DNA from 3 places in the Streptomyces citrinus genome. Region 2 is predicted to be linked to each of the others. Evidence: riboswitches for the same ligand, from Rfam matches in the RefSeq annotation. Region 2 holds a riboswitch; each other region holds the start of a gene.

Region 1 (5,521 bases), 6.3 Mb from region 2:
GCGAAAGGGCGTGGAGCACAAGAGCATCGAAGGCGTCCGTGTACGCCTTGAGGTCTTCTTTCCGTTCGAGGTAGAGGCTACTCGTCAAATGGTCGAGAACAACCACATCCAGATCAGATGTGTTCGGAAAAGAGAACACAACGAAAGGGCCTGTGATGCCGATGTGGCTGCCTCCGGAGAACGGCAACACCTGGATTCGGACATTCGGCATATGCGCCGCTGACATCAAGTGCGTCAATTGCCGGGAGAGAATGCCGTTCCCGCCCACCTCGCGACGGAGCACCGCCTCGTCGAGCACCGCGTTCATCTGGAGCGGCGGCCGACCGCGCAGCACGTCCTGTCGCGCGAGCCGCACCTCCACCAGGGCGTCGATGTGCCGTTCCGGCATGCCCGCGAGCACCGAACGCGTCACCGCGCGCGCGTATTCGGGAGTCTGGAGCAGTCCCGGCACGACGCTCGTCTCCAGCGTCCGGATGCGGCAGGCCTGCGACTCCAGACTGATGAAGTCGCTGTAGGTGGGCGGCAGCAGCCCCCGGTAGGCGTGCCACCAGTGGCGTCCGCCCGCGTCCTCGGCGCCGGCCAGAGCGACGACCAGCTCCCGCAGCCGGGGGTCGTTCGCGCCGAAGGCGTCGAGCAGCAGCAGCACGTCCGAGGGCTTCACACCGCTGCGTCCCGTCTCGATGCGGCTCACCTTCGACTGGTGCCAGCCGACCAGGCGGGCGGCCTCACCGCTCGTGAGCCCGGCCGCGACGCGCAACGCGCGCAGTTCCGCGCCGAGTTTGCGGCGGCGTACCGCGGGACCGTACTTCATAGTGACTCCTCGGCTCCTCCGGCCTTGGGCTGGGGCGGCTCTTGAGCAGACGGTAGAGGAACCGGCGTGCGCTCGCCCAAATACGGTCTGTCGTCGCAGAGTTCACCGCTTCGGGCGACAGATATATGCATATCTTGAGGGATCGCCACCCTTGAGGGACATCTAAGTGGCACTCTGGCGCGAAGCAGTAGTCGCGGGCCGAGCGAGAGCGATCCGCCGCAGGCGGACATGCGGCCCCGGCGGGAAAGGGACGACGTCGCCATGGCAGACCACCAGGAAGCATCCGTCACGCTGCCGAGCGATCCCGCCTCGGTGTCCGCCGCCCGCCGGTACGTGAGCAACGTACTGGCGGAATGGGGGATGCCAGGAGACAGCGACGAGGCCGACACCGTCCGTCTGATCGTCTCCGAGCTCGCGACGAACGCGGTGCAGCACACCCTGGGGCAGTCACCCACGTTCACCGTCGACGTCGAGCTCGAACGCGACGAGCGGCTGCGCATCGGCGTCACCGACAGTCACCCCCGCTACCCCAAGCGGCTGCCGGCCGCCGTCCAGCAGGACAACGGGCGGGGCATGGTCATCATCCGCTGCCTCACCGCGGAGTTCGGCGGAAGACTCTCGGTCTCCCCGACGCCCGAGGGCGGCAAGACCGTCTGGATCGCGCTGCCCTGGATCCACGCGTCCAATGGCTCGAACGGACGCCCCACGCAAGCGTGTTGACGCTCCATCAGGCGCCCGTCCGGCCGAAGGCCCCACGCAGGAGGGCCCGGAACCCGTCCACGGCCGGGTTCGTCTCGTCGGCCCGGTGCACCATCGAGATCGTCCGCCGCAGATCGCCCGGTTCGAGGCGTCGTACACCCACCGGTGTCGCCGACATCCGCGCCACCATCTCCGGCACCACCGCCACCCCGAGTCCCGCACTCACCAGCGCGCACACGAGCACATAGCTCGGCGTCGAGACGAGGACCGACGGCGTCGCCCCGACCCGCGCGAGCGCCGACTCGACCCCTTGGCGCGGCGGATGCGTCGGCGCCATGCTGATCAGTGGCTGCCCGGCGAGCTCCCCGAGCGGCAGCCGCGCCGCCCCCGCGGTCCCTGCCGTCAGCGCGTGCCCCGGCGCCGTCACGAGCACCAACTCCTCGACGAGTACGGGCTCCTGGGCCACCGAAGCGGGCACCGCCACCGCGGCGGCGGGCTCGTACGCGTGAGTGAGCGCCACGTCCACCTCCCCGGCGGCCACCGCCGCGATGCCCAGCGGCGGCTCGTACCCGGCGACCGTGAGCTCCACGTCCGGATGCGCGCGACGGAACGCGGTGAGGGCCGGCGGGAGCAGATGCATCCCCGCCGTCGTGAAGGTGCCGAGGCGCAGCCGCCCGCCCGAGAGCCCCGCCAGTTGGGCGAGTTCGTGCCGGGCACGCTCCATCTCGTCGAGCACGCGGCGGGCCGTCGTCACCAGGACCTCACCCGCACCCGTCAGCCGGGCACCCCGGTGGTGGCGTACGAGAAGCGCGGTCCCGGCCTCCCGCTCCAGTTTCGCGAGCTGTTGGGAGAGCGCCGGGACCGTGTAGCCGAGGCGCTGTGCGGCCCGGGTGATCGATCCGGCCTCGGCCACCGCCACCAGGGCGGCGAGCCGCGTCGGGTCGTACATGCGGGTCTCCAGAGGGGCGGCGCGGACGCGAGGGCGGAGCGACCGGAGCGGGCGAGGGGGGTAAAGCAACGCTTTAGGCAGACCCAGAATATTGCACATACCTGCTGAAGGCCCGGCTCGGGCAGGCTGACCGCCATGGACGCTCAACTGGTCGCCTTCACGGGCGTCGCCGCGGGAATGGTCGCTCTGCCCGGCGCCGACTTCACCGTCGTCGTACGCAACTCGCTGGTCTCACGCCGCGCCGGCGTGGCCTGCGCCCTCGGTGTCGCCGGCGGCCTGCTCGTCCACACGGCACTCGCGGTCGCGGGCGTCGCCGCGGTCCTGACCGCCGTGCCCGCCCTCTTCCGGGCCCTCCAGATCGCCGGCGGCGCCTATGTGCTCCACCTCGGCGTCCGCACCCTCCAGTCCGCTGCCCGGCCGCTCGCGGAACGCCCCGGCGCGGACATCGGCACGGAGCTCGGCACGGAAGGGCGCGCGCACACGGGCGGTGCGCTGCGCCAGGGTTTCCTGACCAACACGCTCAATCCGAAGGCGCCGATCACGTTCCTGAGCGTGCTGCCGCAGTTCGTGCCGCAGGGAAGTCCGGCGCTGCCGCGCACGGCCGTCCTGTCGGCGATCGTCGTGGTGCTCGCCCTGCTCTGGTTCCCGGCCGTCGCGCTGCTCGTGGACCGGCTCGGCCGGTGGCTGCGCAGGCCGCGCACCGCCCGCGCCGTGGAGGCCGTCACGGGGAGCGCTCTGGTCCTGCTGGCGGGGGTCCTTCTGCTGGAGTCCCTGTTCGCGTGAGCGCGCGGCGCAGCACCCAGGGCAGCAGTCCCCACAGCGCCGCGCAGACCACGAGGGTGCCGACGCCCGCCGCGATGCCCGCGCCGCGGTCGAGCGTCACGTCGACGACCAGCAGCACCGACCCGGACAGGGCGAGGACGAGCACGCACATGCCGTAGGCCGCGAGCCGCGCCGACACCCGCACGATCTGCGGCTTGGCCCCGAGCTGGAAGAGCACCCGGTGCACGGCCGCGGGCGCCGTCAGGAGGGCCGCCGCCACGACCGCGAGCAGCAGCGTCGTCACGTAGGTGGCGCGCTGTACGGAGTCCAGGGACGGGAAGCGGGGCGTGAACGCGAGCGTCAACAAGAAGGCGAACAGAAACTGCACCCCGGTCTGTACGACCCGGAGTTCCTGGAGCAGCTCACCGAAATTGCGGTCGGCGCGCTCCAACGGGGTCTCGTTGCGCTCGCTCATGTCGCCATGAGTAACCCATAGTGCGGATTTCAATCGAATTTCAATCGAAAGCGACCGCAAGGGATCTTTTATGGCCGTCGGTGGGGCGGGCCTGGCGCCCGGCCCGCCCCACCGACGGCGCGTCGGCACGGTGGCGTGACGGGTCGCGCGTCAGCGCACCCGGCCGTACCAGACGCTCTTCGTCCAGATCTTTTGCAGTCTCACCACGTCACCGGTCTTCGGGGAGTGCCAGATCCGTCCCTTCCCGGCGTAGATCCCGACGTGGTACACGCTCCGGCCCGAGTGGAAGAAGACCAGGTCACCGCGGGTGCGGGAGGACGCGCGGATATGACGCGTCTTGTTGTACTGCTGCGCGGCGGTGCGGGGCAGCTTCTTGCCCGCCCGCTTGAACGAGTAGAGCGTCAGACCCGAGCAGTCGAACCGGTGCGGGCCCGTCGCGCCCCACTTGTAGGGCGATCCCTTCTTGGATGCCGCGACCTGCAGAGCTTTGGTCGAGGCCACCGCCGCCGACGCCTCGGAGGCGGCGCCGGGGACCATGAGTCCCGCGCCGGCCACGGCGAGGGTGAGAGCCGAGGCGGTACCGGCCCTCGTCAGCAGCGACGGAACACGATCGAGCGCAGTCATGCGCAACCCTTCGTCAGCCGCCTGCGAAGGATGACCTGTCGGGTTCGGGCTGGCGAAGATGCCCGGCCGCGTACCGCGGCTTCACCCCAAGGGCCGCTCGGTCACACCTCGGTCGAGGTGAGCCGGCGACCCGTCGTGCCTGGGTCCTCCACTCCTGCCGATGCACTTCTGTCGACCTGACATCCGCGAGGCGGCAGGACTCGGCGTCCGCGCGGACCGCCCCGCCGTGGTGGCGGGGGCTTGTCGTCGGAAGGGATCTTCACGCACTCCTGCCGCGGATTCCGAGCTGAACCGGCGGTAAGTGAGGCTCGTCACGCTTGACCCGTTCAGGTGGACAGTGCGGCTTTCGGTCCCTGGGTGCGAGGCCCGACCACGCTCGCACCAGGGGCGGAACGGTGAATTCCGTTGTCCGCCTACAGTCCTGACGCAACTCTGGACGGCTTCGTGACGGATGAACGTCTACGCCAATCGGGGGTACGCCATCTGGGCCGTTTCGGCCCTGGTGCAGACGGGTCGGGCGGTCGAAGCGCGGTCGGCGACCTCAACTGACAGTTTCTGGCGGCAAAGTGACCCGCTGTGTTCGCCTCTCGCCGTCCAAGACGCGTAGAGCCCGTGTCAGGGTTGCCGCGTGCACCTCGCTCTCTCCGCGCTGGTGCATCAGCGTCAGGGCGTCCCGCAGCGCTGTCGCCCGACTGACGAGCGCCTGCGCCGCACGCAGCCCGCGGTAGGTGTCGTCCCCGCGCGCCGGATTGATCCGCGCGAGCAGATTGACCACCGCCAGATAGGCGTCCACCAGTTCGCACTCGGCGCGGGTCAGCGCGGGCAGCGGCGGCTGTTCGGGTGGGTACATCGGCACGTCACCTCGGGTCCTGAGTGCCGAGGGAGGCCTTGCGGCTCGTCAGGACGTGGTCCACGAGGCCGTACTCCAGGCTCTGCGCGGCAGTCAGCACGGTGTCGCGCTCGATGTCCGCGCCGATCCGCGCCTTCGTCCGGCCCGAGTGCAGTGCGAGCAGACCCTCCAGTTGGTCGCGCACCCGCTCCATCTCACGGGCGGTGATCTCCAGATCGGTGGGCTGGCCCTGGGCCGGCTCGGGCAGGGCGGGCTGGTCGAGGACCACGCGCGACCCCGGGAGCATCATCCGCTTCCCGGGCGCCCCGGCCGCGAGGAGCACCGCGGCGACGGACGCGGCCTGCCCCAGAC
Region 2 (5,521 bases):
ACGAGGCGCTGGCGCGTGAACTGGGCCTGGAACGGGCGGAGTTGACGGCGGCGGGCCGGTAGCCCGCCACCTCCACCACACGCTCGGACGCGCCTCCCCGCGCACGCTCAGGCACACCTCCCGCGTTACCCCAAGACTCACGGCCACTCGCACAGCGCCGCGACACTCGCCTCGTCACTCACCGCAGCCCGTACACCGCCGCGATGCCCGCCCCATCACTCACCGCGGCTCACAGCCCCCGTGAGGCTCACCCCATGCCTCACCGCAGCTCGTACACCGCCGTGAGGCTCACCTCGTCCTCGATCTCGCCCGGCGCCACCGGAACCTTCTCCGCCTCGTCGAAGGCGACCGCCGAGACCGCGACCGGGCGCGGCCGACCGCTCGCGCTCTCTTCGAGCGACACCAGCCGACCGAGCTTGCGCCCGGTCAGCGCGGCGTACTGCACGGCCTTCGCGTGGGCGTCGGCGTGGGCGGCCGCGCGGGCCTCGGCGCGCAGGGCGCCGGGGTCGGCGACGTCGAAGGCGACCGCGTCGACCCGGACCGCGTCGCCCGCCGCGTCCGCCATCGCCTGGATGACGGCGCCGGTGCGCGCCAGGTCGCGGACCTTCACGGAGAACGTCTGGGAGGCCTGGTACCCGGTCAGTTTCGGGGTCGCGTCGGGCTCGGGCCCGTTCGCGTACACGGCGGTCAGCGTGAGGCTCTCGGTACGTACGTCCCGGTCGGCGACACCGGCCTCGCGCACGGCGCCGAGCAGCGCGTTCGCGGCGCGGCTCTGAGCGGCCAGCACCTCCTGCGTGGTGGTGCCGGAGACCTCGACGCCCGCCGTGACGGTCGCCATGTCGGGTGCGGCAGTGGCCCGGCCCTCGCCGGTGACGGTCAGAGTGGTGGGCTTGGGGGCCGGCGCGGTAACGGCGGCCGGGGCCTGCTGGGCCGCGACCGCGGGGACCGCGGGCAGCCCGACGGCGAGCAGGGCGGCGGCGAGCGCGGCGCAGTGGCGGGTGCTTACAGGCATGGGACGGGGTCCTTCCCGGTCGGGCCCGGCCGGACGGCGGGCAGCCGACATCCCAGCACCCGCGCCGGCCCGCCCGGCCACGCCACTCCGCCCGGTCACCTCACCGGCTCAGCGGGGCCGTCCGTGGGTGGCGGTCAGGACGCCGACTCCAGGTGCGCCTTGATCGCGTGCGGGTCGATGAACCCCTTGGCCTGCACCCGGTCACCGGAGGACTCGCCGCGCAAACGTCGCCCGATCCACGGCACGAGGAACTCCCTGGCCCAGTGGATGTCGTCGCGCCGCACCTCGAACGTGCCGCGGGGCGGCAGCAGCGGCCAGGGCTGCTCCGGGTCGGCCGGGACCTCGACGCCGAGCGCCTGCGCGGCGCGCAGGGCGACCCGGGTGTGCCCCTCGGCCGAGAGGTGGAGCCGGTCCTCGTCCCAGGCCCTGCGGTCATGCAGGGACTTCAGGGACCACAGGTCGAGCATCGCGCAGCCGTGCCGGTCGGCGATGGCCCTGACGTGCATGTTGTACGTGGCGATCTTGCCGCGCAGATGCTTGAGCACGGCCACGTCGCGGGTGTCGAAGCCGGTGGCGACCATGACGGTCCCCGCGGCCTCGGAGAGCCGGACGACGGCCTTCTCGAAGCGTTCGGCCACGTCATCCGGGTCGGTGCCGGGACGGATGATGTCGTTGCCGCCGGCGACGAGGGTCACCAGGTCCGGGGCGAGCTCGACGGCCCGCGGGAGCTGGTCCTCGACGATCTGGTCGATGAGTTTGCCGCGCACGGCGAGGTTCGCGTACTGGAAGGTGTCCTCGGGGACGCGGTCGTCCAGGAGGACGGCGAGCCGATCCGCCCACCCGACGAAGCTCCCGTCGGGCCCGGGGTCCCCGACGCCTTCGGTGAAGCTGTCCCCCACCGCCGCGTAGGACCGAATCGTGCCGCCGCTGAGTGATCTCGATTCGTTTGCCACGACCACACATCTTTCACCCTGGGATGTGACCTACGCGACCGTAGCCAGGGGTTGACGGGTGGTGAGATAGCCCACTCGGCCCACCGGGAATATCCCGGTGGGCCGAGTGGATCGCGCGCGTCAGACGTTCACACCGTGCTCGCGGAGGTAGGCGAGCGGGTCGAGGTCGGAGCCGTAGTTCGGGGACGTACGGATCTCGAAGTGCAGGTGCGGACCGGTGACGTTGCCGGTCGCCCCGGAGAGTCCGATCTGCCGGCCCGCGGTGACGGCCTGCCCGGCCGAGACGCCGACCGAGGACATGTGGGCGTACTGCGAGTAGCGGCCGTCGGCGTGCTTGATGACGACCTCGTTGCCGTAGCTGCCGTCCCAGCCCGCCGAGACGACGGTACCGGCGGCGATCGCCTTGATGGAGGTGCCCGTGGCGACCGTGAAGTCGGTGCCGGTGTGGTAGCCGCTGGACCACATGGAGCCGGTCTGGTGGTACGGCGTGCCGGTGGAGGCGTCGACGGGCTTCACGTAGGCGGCCGTGGTGGTGGCGCTCGCCTGCGTCGCGGTGGTGGCGGCCTTGGCCGCGCCGTCGAGGGTGAGCTTCGTGCCGGGCTTGATGAGCGCGGCGTCGGAGCCGATGGCGGCCTTGTTGGCCTGGTAGAGCTGCTGCCAGCCGCCGTCGACGTCCTGCGCCGCGGCGATCTTCGAGAGCGTGTCCCCGGCCTTGACCGTGTACGTCTTCGCCTCGGCCGTGGCGGCGTGCGCGCCGGTGGCGCCGATCAGCGGCAGGGCGAGCGCGGCACCTCCGGCGGAGGCGACAGCGGCGGCGCGGGTGACGCGGTGGGACTTCGGGCGGCGGTGCTTTCCCTGTGCGGGCATGCCGATTTTCCTCTCCGTCGCCTGCGAGGTGAGCTGTCGGGTTCGGACGGGAGATGTCCGGCCGCACCCGGGTCACGGACGCGACTTCACCCCGAGCCGCATGGGGAATTCCCTGGGCGGCGTACTGCCTGTGGGTCCCCCGCTCCTGCCGTCACGGGTCGTCGTTCGGAATCCGGGGCGGCGGCAGGACTAGGCGTTCCGACCGGATTGAGTGGTGACCGTAAGGCAGGGAGAAAGGCGGCGACAAGCGCCGAATTCACTTCCGCGGGCCCTTTCTTGATCGCCTGAGAGATTCCTGTGTCACCCTCCGCGACCTTTTCACTTTGCCAACGCCTTACCCGTAGCAATTTCTCTGCGGCCCCCCTCGGGAATCCACCACGGAACGTCACGGCTATGAGCCTGCTCACGCGCACCCCCACAACACCCGCCCTACGGGGGACAGTTACCACGTAAAGCCCTCAAAACGGACAGACGGTTGCCTGGGGAACCATGTCGTATCGTCAGGAGCGCGATCCACCGGCGAGCAACGTCGGTGCACCGACCGGGAGGAGCCCCCGTGACGCAGCACGCCCCGTCCACCGAGCCCGAGCTGACCGGAGTACGCAACTTCCGGGACGTCGGCGGCCTCCCGACCGTGGACGGCCGGCGCGTGCGCCAGGGCGTGCTCTACCGCAGCGGACATCTCGCCCACGCCACCGCCGAGGACGCGGCGTTCCTCGCGGGGCTCGGCCTGCACACGGTCTTCGACTTCCGCAACGCGGCGGACCAGCGCCTCGAGGGCGCCGACGTCGAGCTGCCCGGTGTGCGCAATGTGAACCTGCCGCTGTCCGACCCCGCCGACGGCGCCGAGTTCTGGCAGATGGTCCGCGACGGCGACATAGAACAGCTGCGCACCCTGCTCGACGAGGGCCGCGCCGCGAACCGCATGATCACGTCGTACCGCTCGATCATCACGCAGCGCACCGGCGAGCACAGCCGAGTCCTGCACGCGATGGCCGAGGACAGCGTCCCGGCGCTGATGCACTGCGCCGCGGGCAAGGACCGCGCGGGCCTGTCGATCGCGGTGACGCTGCTCGCGGTCGGCGTGGAGCGCGACGCCATCGAGGCGGACTACCTGGAGTCGAACGCGAAGCACCGCCGCTACAAGGTGCGCCGCAGCGGCACCTCGGCGGACACGTACTCCCCCGAGGTCATGGAGCTGCTCAGCCCCCTCTTCGACGCCCGCGCCGAGTACCTGCACGCGGCCTTCGAGACGGTCGAGGAGACCTGGGGCAGCACGGACCGCTACCTCGAAGAGGGCCTGAAGCTCAGCGCCGCCGACCGCGAGCGGCTGCGGGAGCGCCTGCTGGACTGAGGTCCGCCGCGCGCCTACTGGCCGCCGCCCAGCGTGAACAGCAGGTAGATGAAGGCGGCCAGGGCGTGCCCGGCGAAGACGTACACGAGCACCCGCACCCAGATGCCGCGCGGCAGCTTGTCCTCGATGTCGCGGCCCGCGGGCCGCTCGGTGTCGCTCATGTCAGACCTCCCGGATCGGACCGGCCGCGGGGCCGAGGCACAGCGCGGCGGTCGGGCTCTGCAACAGGGTGTGGACGAAGAGGAGCTCGGCCCCGCCCTGGTCCGCCGCGGCGAGCCGGTGCGGGGTGAGGGAGTCGAAGTGGGCGCTGTCACCGGGACCCAGCCGGTGGGAAGTGTCCCCGAGCCGCAGCCGCAGTCGCCCTTCGAGGACGTAGAGCCATTCCTCGCCGGGGTGGACCCGGACGATGTCGCCCTGGCTGCCGTACGGGATGTGGACCCGCAGCGCCTGCATGCCGCGCCCGGCGGCGCCTGCCTGCCGGTACACCCAGCCGCCGGCCTCGGTGGGTTCCATGGCGCCGGCCCGTACGACGGCGTCGCGGTCGGCGGGGGTCTCGCCGAGCAGTTCGGAGACCGTCGTACCGTAGGTACGGGCGAGGGCGAGCAGCATCGGCAGCGACGGCTGGCGCTGTCCGGTCTCCAGGCGTGAGAGATGGGCCGGTGACAGGCCGGCCGAGCGGGCCGCGGTCTCCAGCGTGAAGGAGGCGCGGCGCCGCAGGGCGCGCAGCTGGGGCGCTACGGCGGGCAGCTCCGGGGGCTCCGGAACCTCCTCCGGGAGGGCAGGACTCATGCTGTCGATTGAGCCAGAGCCCTGCCCCGGCGGCAAATTCTTTGCCTCAGAGGCAAACCCGGAAAGGCGCCCGGCAGGGGCTCAGCGGTTGGCCACCGCCTGCTTGACGAGGGTCTTGCCGAAGTCCCACATCAGGCCGCCGCCGCTGTGCGCGTCGTCCATGACGGCGGTGAACGCGTCGACGAACCGGTCCACGTCGGCCTCGTCCACGACCAGCGGCGGGATCAGCTTGATCACTTCGAGGTGGTCGCCGGAGACCTGGGTGAGGATCCGGTGCTTCTGGAGCAGCGGCACCACGACCATCTGCGCGAACAGGCCCTTGCGCGCGGCCTGGAGCATCGTCCAACGGCTGCGCAGCTTCAGGGACTTGGGCCTGCCGAACTCGATGCCGATCATCAGCCCGCGCCCGCGCACGTCACTGAGGAGTTCGTAGCGGTCGATGAGCGCGGTGAGCCGGGACGCGAGGAGGTCGCCCATGGCGCGGGCGTTCGCGACGGTCTGCTCGTCCTCCATGACCGACAGGACGGCGAGCCCGGCGGCCATGGC
Region 3 (5,521 bases), 1.0 Mb from region 2:
GCTGACCGTCCACCAGCGCCACGTTGTTGATGCCGAAGGACTCCTCCATCGGCGTCAGCTTGTAGAGCTGCTCGAGGACGGCCTCCGGCACGAAGCCGTTCTTGACCTCGATGACCAGGCGCAGGCCGTGCTCGCGGTCGGTGAGGTCCTTGACGTCGGCGATGCCCTGGAGCTTCTTCGAGCCGACCAGTTCCTTGATCTTCGCGATGACCTTCTCGGGGCCCACCGCGAAGGGCAGTTCGGTGACGACGAGACCCTTGCGGCGCGCCGTGACGTTCTCCACGGCGACCGTCGCACGGATCTTGAAAGTGCCGCGACCCGACTCGTAGGCGTCCTTGATGCCGGTCAGGCCGACGATCCTGCCGCCGGTGGGCAGGTCGGGGCCGGGCACGAACTTCATGAGCGTCTCGAGGTCGGCGCCCGGGTGCCTGATCAAGTGCCGGGCGGCCGCGATGACTTCGCCCAGGTTGTGCGGCGGCATGTTCGTCGCCATGCCGACCGCGATGCCCGACGTGCCGTTGACCAGCAGGTTCGGGTAGGCCGCCGGGAGGACGACGGGCTCCTGCTCCTGCCCGTCGTAGTTCGGTGTGAAGTCGACCGTGTCCTCGTCGATCGAGTCGGTCATCAGGGACGCGGCGGCGTCCATCTTGCACTCGGTGTAACGCATGGCGGCCGGGCGGTCGTCATTGCCCAGCGAACCGAAGTTGCCGTGGCCGTCGACCAGCGGCACGCGCATGGAGAACGGCTGGGCCAGGCGCACCAGGGCGTCGTAGATCGACGCGTCGCCATGGGGGTGCAACTTACCCATGACCTCGCCCACGACGCGGGCGCACTTCACGTAGCCGCGATCGGGGCGCAGGCCCATCTCGTTCATCTGGTACACGATCCGCCGGTGGACGGGCTTCATCCCGTCCCGGGCGTCGGGCAGGGCGCGCGAGTAGATGACCGAGTACGCGTACTCCAGGTAGGAGCCCTGCATTTCGTCGACCACGTCGATGTCGAGGATCTTCTCCTCGAAGTCGTCGGGCGGCGGGGTCTTCGTGCTGCGGCGGGCCATCGCTGCTGCGGCTCCTTCACCAACATGAACAGGTACATGAACAGATACATGAACGGGAACTGTCGCGGACCATTGTGGACCGCCCCACTGACAACCCTGCCCGCGACCCGTCCGTACGGGCTGCTTCGCGGTCCTCACGAGGGTCCCTTGCTCGCTTACGGCGTAGACCGAGCGGGAACTTCGTCAGGGGTCGGCACGCTTGCATACAGTGGCAGGACTGGCAGCAGCTCTGTGGTTTGCTGCGTGTTTTGCGTTCTCCGCGATCGAAGGGACGTACATGCCCATGGGTCACACGGCCACCGCCGAGGCCGGCTCCGGCGGCCTGACAGCGACCGAGCACCGGCTGGCCAACGGCCTGCGCGTGGTGCTCTCCGAGGACCACCTGACCCCGGTCGCCGCGGTCTGCCTCTGGTACGACGTCGGCTCGCGCCACGAGGTCAAGGGCCGTACGGGCCTGGCTCACCTTTTCGAGCACCTGATGTTCCAGGGCTCGAAGCAGGTGCACGGCAACGGCCACTTCGAACTGGTCCAGGGCGCGGGCGGCTCGCTCAACGGTACGACGAGCTTCGAGCGCACGAACTACTTCGAGACCATGCCCGCCCACCAGCTGGAGCTCGCGCTCTGGCTGGAGGCCGACCGCATGGGCTCGCTGCTCGCGGCGCTCGACGACGAGTCGATGGAGAACCAGCGCGACGTCGTCAAGAACGAGCGCCGGCAGCGGTACGACAACGTGCCCTACGGCACCGCGTTCGAGAAACTGACCGCCCTCATGTACCCCGAGGGCCACCCGTACCACCACACGCCCATCGGCTCCATGGCCGACCTGGACGCGGCCACCCTCGAAGACGCGCGGAACTTCTTCCGCACCTACTACGCGCCCAACAACGCGGTGCTCTCCGTAGTGGGCGACATCGACCCCGAGGAGACGCTCGCCTGGGTCGAGAAGTACTTCGGTTCCATCCCCGGCCACGACGGCAAGGCCGCGCCGCGCGACGGCTCCCTGCCCGACGTCATCGGTGAGGAACTGCGCGAGGTCGTCGAGGAGGACGTGCCCGCGCGCGCCCTGATGGCGGCCTACCGGCTCCCCGAGGACGGCACGCGCGCGGGTGACGCCGCGGACCTCGCCCTGACCGTGCTGGGCGGCGGCGAGTCCTCGCGGCTCTACAACCGCCTCGTCCGCCGCGACCGCACCGCCGTGGCCGCCGGGTTCGGTCTGCTGCGCCTGTCCGGGGCGCCGTCCCTGGGCTGGCTCGACGTGAAGACCTCCGGTGACGTCGAGGTGCCGGTGATCGAGGCAGCCGTCGACGAGGAGCTCGCCCGGTTCGCCGAGGAAGGCCCCACCGCCGAGGAGATGGAGCGCGCCCAGGCCCAGTTGGAGCGCGAGTGGCTCGACCGGCTCGGCACCGTCGCGGGCCGCGCCGACGAACTGTGCCGCTACGCCGTCCTGTTCGGCGACCCGCAGCTCGCCCTCACCGCCGTACAGCGCGTCCTGGACGTGACCGCCGAGGAGGTCCAGGAGATCGCCAAGGCCCGCCTGCGCCCCGACAACCGCGCGGTCCTCGTGTACGAGCCCACGGCACCCGCCGAGACCGAAGACGACAGCGACGAGGAGGCGGGCCGGTGACCGAGCAGCTCGCGACCATGGACTTCCACCCCCAGCCGCAGGCCGGCGCCGCCAAGCCGTGGGCCTTCCCGGCCCCGGAGCGCGGTCAGCTCGGCAACGGCCTGACCGTGCTGCGCTGTCACCGCCCCGGCCAGCAGGTCGTCGCCGTCGAGGTCAACCTGGAGGCGCCTCTGGACGCCGAGCCCGCCGGGCTCGACGGCGTCGCCACGATCATGGCGCGTGCCTTCAACGAGGGCACCGACAAGCACTCCGCCGAGGAGTTCGCGGCCGAACTGGAGCGCTGCGGCGCCACGATGGACGCGCACGCCGACCACCCCGGCGTCCGCGTCTCCCTCGAGGTGCCCGTCTCCCGGCTCCCGAAGGCGCTCGCGCTGCTCGCCGACGCCCTGCGCGCGCCCGCCTTCGCCGACAGCGAGATCGAGCGCCTGGTGCGCAACCGCCTGGACGAGATCCCGCACGAGAGCGCCAATCCGGCCCGCCGCGCAGCCAAGGAGCTCTCCCGGCAGCTCTTCCCGGCCACCGCGCGGATGTCGCGCCCGCGTCAGGGCACCGAGGAGACCGTCGCCGCCATCGACGCGGCCGCCGTACGCGCCTTCTACGAGAAGCACGTACGCCCCGCCACGGCCACGGCCGTGGTGGTGGGCGACCTGACGGGCGTCGACGTCGACGCCCTCCTGGGGGACACGCTCGGCGCCTGGACCGGCGACACCACCGAGTCCCGTCCCGTCGCGCCGGTCACCGCCGACGACACCGGACGGGTCGTCATCGTGGACCGCCCGGGCGCCGTGCAGACGCAGCTGCTCATCGGCCGCATCGGACCCGACCGGCACGACCGTGTGTGGGCCGCGCAGATCCTCGGTACGTACTGCCTCGGCGGCACCCTCACGTCGCGTCTGGACCGTGTCCTGCGCGAGGAGAAGGGCTACACCTACGGGGTGCGTTCCTTCGCCCAGGTGCTGCGTTCGGCGCCGGACGGGACGGGCGCCGCGATGCTCGCCATCAGTGGTTCCGTGGACACGCCGAACACCGGGCCGGCGCTCGACGACCTCTGGAAGGTCCTGCGCACGCTGGCCGCGGAGGGCCTCACGGACGCCGAGCGGGACACCGCGGTGCAGAACCTGGTGGGGGTGGCCCCGCTCAAGTTCGAGACCGCCGCGGCCGTCGCCGGCACGCTCGCCGACCAGGTCGAGCAGCACCTGCCGGACGACTACCAGGCCACGCTGTACCGCCAACTGGCCGCCACGGGCACCGTGGAGGCCACCGCGGCGGTCGTGAGCGCCTTCCCGGCCGACCGTCTGGTGACGATCCTGGTGGGAGACGCCGCGCAGATCGAGGAGCCCGTCAAGGCGCTCGGGATCGGCGAGGTGAGCGTCGTCGCCGGCTGACCGGACGCCCCGTACGACACCACGAAGCCCCGCAGGCCCCATAGGCCTGCGGGGCTTCGTGGTGTCGCTCACGTCCACAGTTGTCCATCTCTTGAACAGACTTGGATCGCATATGTCCGAATTGAGGTGGAGGTTGCCTGTCTGCTCTGTGGCATGCACTACAAAAGCCGGGATCCGTTTGTTGATTGAAAGATGTCCCGCTTAGCGTCGGTCCGGCTGCCCGCCAGACACACGTCGCGCCCGCGACACCGGGCAGTCATCGCCGAGTCCCCCAGGCGCGAGCCAGGGGAGCCGGGGACCCACCGCAGTCCCTGGGGTGAATCGGGCGCTCTTCCCGCGAGGGGAGGGGGCCCGTAGGAGACCTTCCTGCTCCGAACCCGTCAGCTAACCCGGTAGGCGAGAGGGAAGGAAAGGAACAGCCCCTTCATGGCGTTCACCCGTGCCACCGGGAAGCACCGTCGTCCGAGTCGCCTCACGCGTACCACCGCGCACGTCGCGGGCGTCGCGGCGCTCACCACGACGGGTGTCATCGGAGGCCTCGCCGCCCCGGCTCTCGCCGCCGACACCGCGGCCGCCGAGCAGAACGGTCTGACCCAGGCCATCGCCATCGGCGACTCCCTGGCCGACCAGATCGACGCCCAGGCCTCCGCCCAGAAGAAGGCCGCCGCCGAAGCCGCCGCCGAGAAGAAGGCGGCCGAAGAGGCGAAGAGGAAGGCCGAGGCCGAGAAGCGCGCCGCCGAGGCGAAGGCCAAGAAGGAGCGCGAGGCCAAGGAGCGCGCCGCCCGTGAGGCCGAGCGCAAGCGCCTCAACACCTACGTGGCGCCCATCTCCAACTCGTACGTCTCCACCGCCTACAAGGCGAGCAGCGGCCTGTGGTCCTCCGGCAGCCACACCGGTATCGACTTCCACGCCGCGAGCGGCACCGCGGTCCACGCCGTCGGCTCCGGCACCGTCGTCGAGGCCGGCTGGGGTGGTGCGTACGGCAACAACATCGTGATCAAGATGAACGACGGTACGTACACCCAGTACGGTCACCTGTCGTCCATCGGTGTCTCCGTGGGCCAGTCGGTCACCCCCGGCACCCAGATAGGCCTCTCCGGTGCCACGGGCAACGTCACGGGCCCGCACCTTCACTTCGAGGCCCGTACGACCGCCGAGTACGGCTCGGACATCGACCCGGTCGCGTACCTGCGCTCGCACGGCGTCAGCGTCTGACCCGTTCGACGGACCTCACGAAAGCCCCGGCTCATCGAGCCGGGGCTTTCGCGCGTGCAGACCACTCCTGTCCAAAAAATATCCATGGATTCAGGGCTGCCGTCGGAAATTCAGGGACGGTGGAATAGAGTCATTGGACAAGCGCGCTGATCGAGTGTCAATCGCGCTTGCAGGGGCGTCAATCGACCGCGTTTCGCGGGGATTAAGGCGGAGGTCGGGTCATGCGCATTCCCGCGCACT

What was found. Region 2 has a riboswitch for cyclic di-AMP ahead of V2W30_RS34280 (LysM peptidoglycan-binding domain-containing M23 family metallopeptidase). Riboswitches for the same ligand answer to the same signal wherever they lie in the genome.
Region 1: another riboswitch for cyclic di-AMP. It lies ahead of V2W30_RS05245 (C40 family peptidase); the one in region 2 lies ahead of V2W30_RS34280 (LysM peptidoglycan-binding domain-containing M23 family metallopeptidase).
Region 3: another riboswitch for cyclic di-AMP. It lies ahead of V2W30_RS29940 (M23 family metallopeptidase); the one in region 2 lies ahead of V2W30_RS34280 (LysM peptidoglycan-binding domain-containing M23 family metallopeptidase).

The regions. Positions count from the first base shown of each region.
Region 1 is NZ_CP146022.1:1,099,050-1,104,570, reverse strand. It holds gene V2W30_RS05270 (helix-turn-helix transcriptional regulator) at 1-811, opposite strand, end outside; gene V2W30_RS05265 (ATP-binding protein) at 1,073-1,531, shown strand; gene V2W30_RS05260 (LysR family transcriptional regulator) at 1,539-2,459, opposite strand; gene V2W30_RS05255 (LysE family translocator) at 2,595-3,242, shown strand; gene V2W30_RS05250 (DUF6328 family protein) at 3,181-3,696, opposite strand; gene V2W30_RS05245 (C40 family peptidase) at 3,847-4,320, opposite strand; cyclic di-AMP (ydaO/yuaA leader) riboswitch at 4,324-4,458, opposite strand; gene V2W30_RS05240 (hypothetical protein) at 4,862-5,170, opposite strand; gene V2W30_RS05235 (ATP-dependent Clp protease proteolytic subunit) at 5,178-5,521, opposite strand, start outside.
Region 2 is NZ_CP146022.1:7,448,324-7,453,844, reverse strand. It holds gene V2W30_RS34295 (TetR/AcrR family transcriptional regulator) at 1-62, shown strand, start outside; gene V2W30_RS34290 (SIMPL domain-containing protein) at 260-1,012, opposite strand; gene V2W30_RS34285 (SGNH/GDSL hydrolase family protein) at 1,147-1,965, opposite strand; gene V2W30_RS34280 (LysM peptidoglycan-binding domain-containing M23 family metallopeptidase) at 2,086-2,832, opposite strand; cyclic di-AMP (ydaO/yuaA leader) riboswitch at 2,836-3,006, opposite strand; gene V2W30_RS34275 (tyrosine-protein phosphatase) at 3,389-4,186, shown strand; gene V2W30_RS34270 (DUF6126 family protein) at 4,201-4,347, opposite strand; gene V2W30_RS34265 (XRE family transcriptional regulator) at 4,349-4,975, opposite strand; gene V2W30_RS34260 (aspartate aminotransferase family protein) at 5,057-5,521, opposite strand, start outside.
Region 3 is NZ_CP146022.1:6,429,343-6,434,863, forward strand. It holds gene V2W30_RS29925 (DNA topoisomerase IV subunit A) at 1-1,057, opposite strand, end outside; gene V2W30_RS29930 (pitrilysin family protein) at 1,341-2,681, shown strand; gene V2W30_RS29935 (pitrilysin family protein) at 2,699-4,066, shown strand; cyclic di-AMP (ydaO/yuaA leader) riboswitch at 4,317-4,480, shown strand; gene V2W30_RS29940 (M23 family metallopeptidase) at 4,493-5,281, shown strand; gene V2W30_RS29945 (GntR family transcriptional regulator) at 5,503-5,521, shown strand, end outside.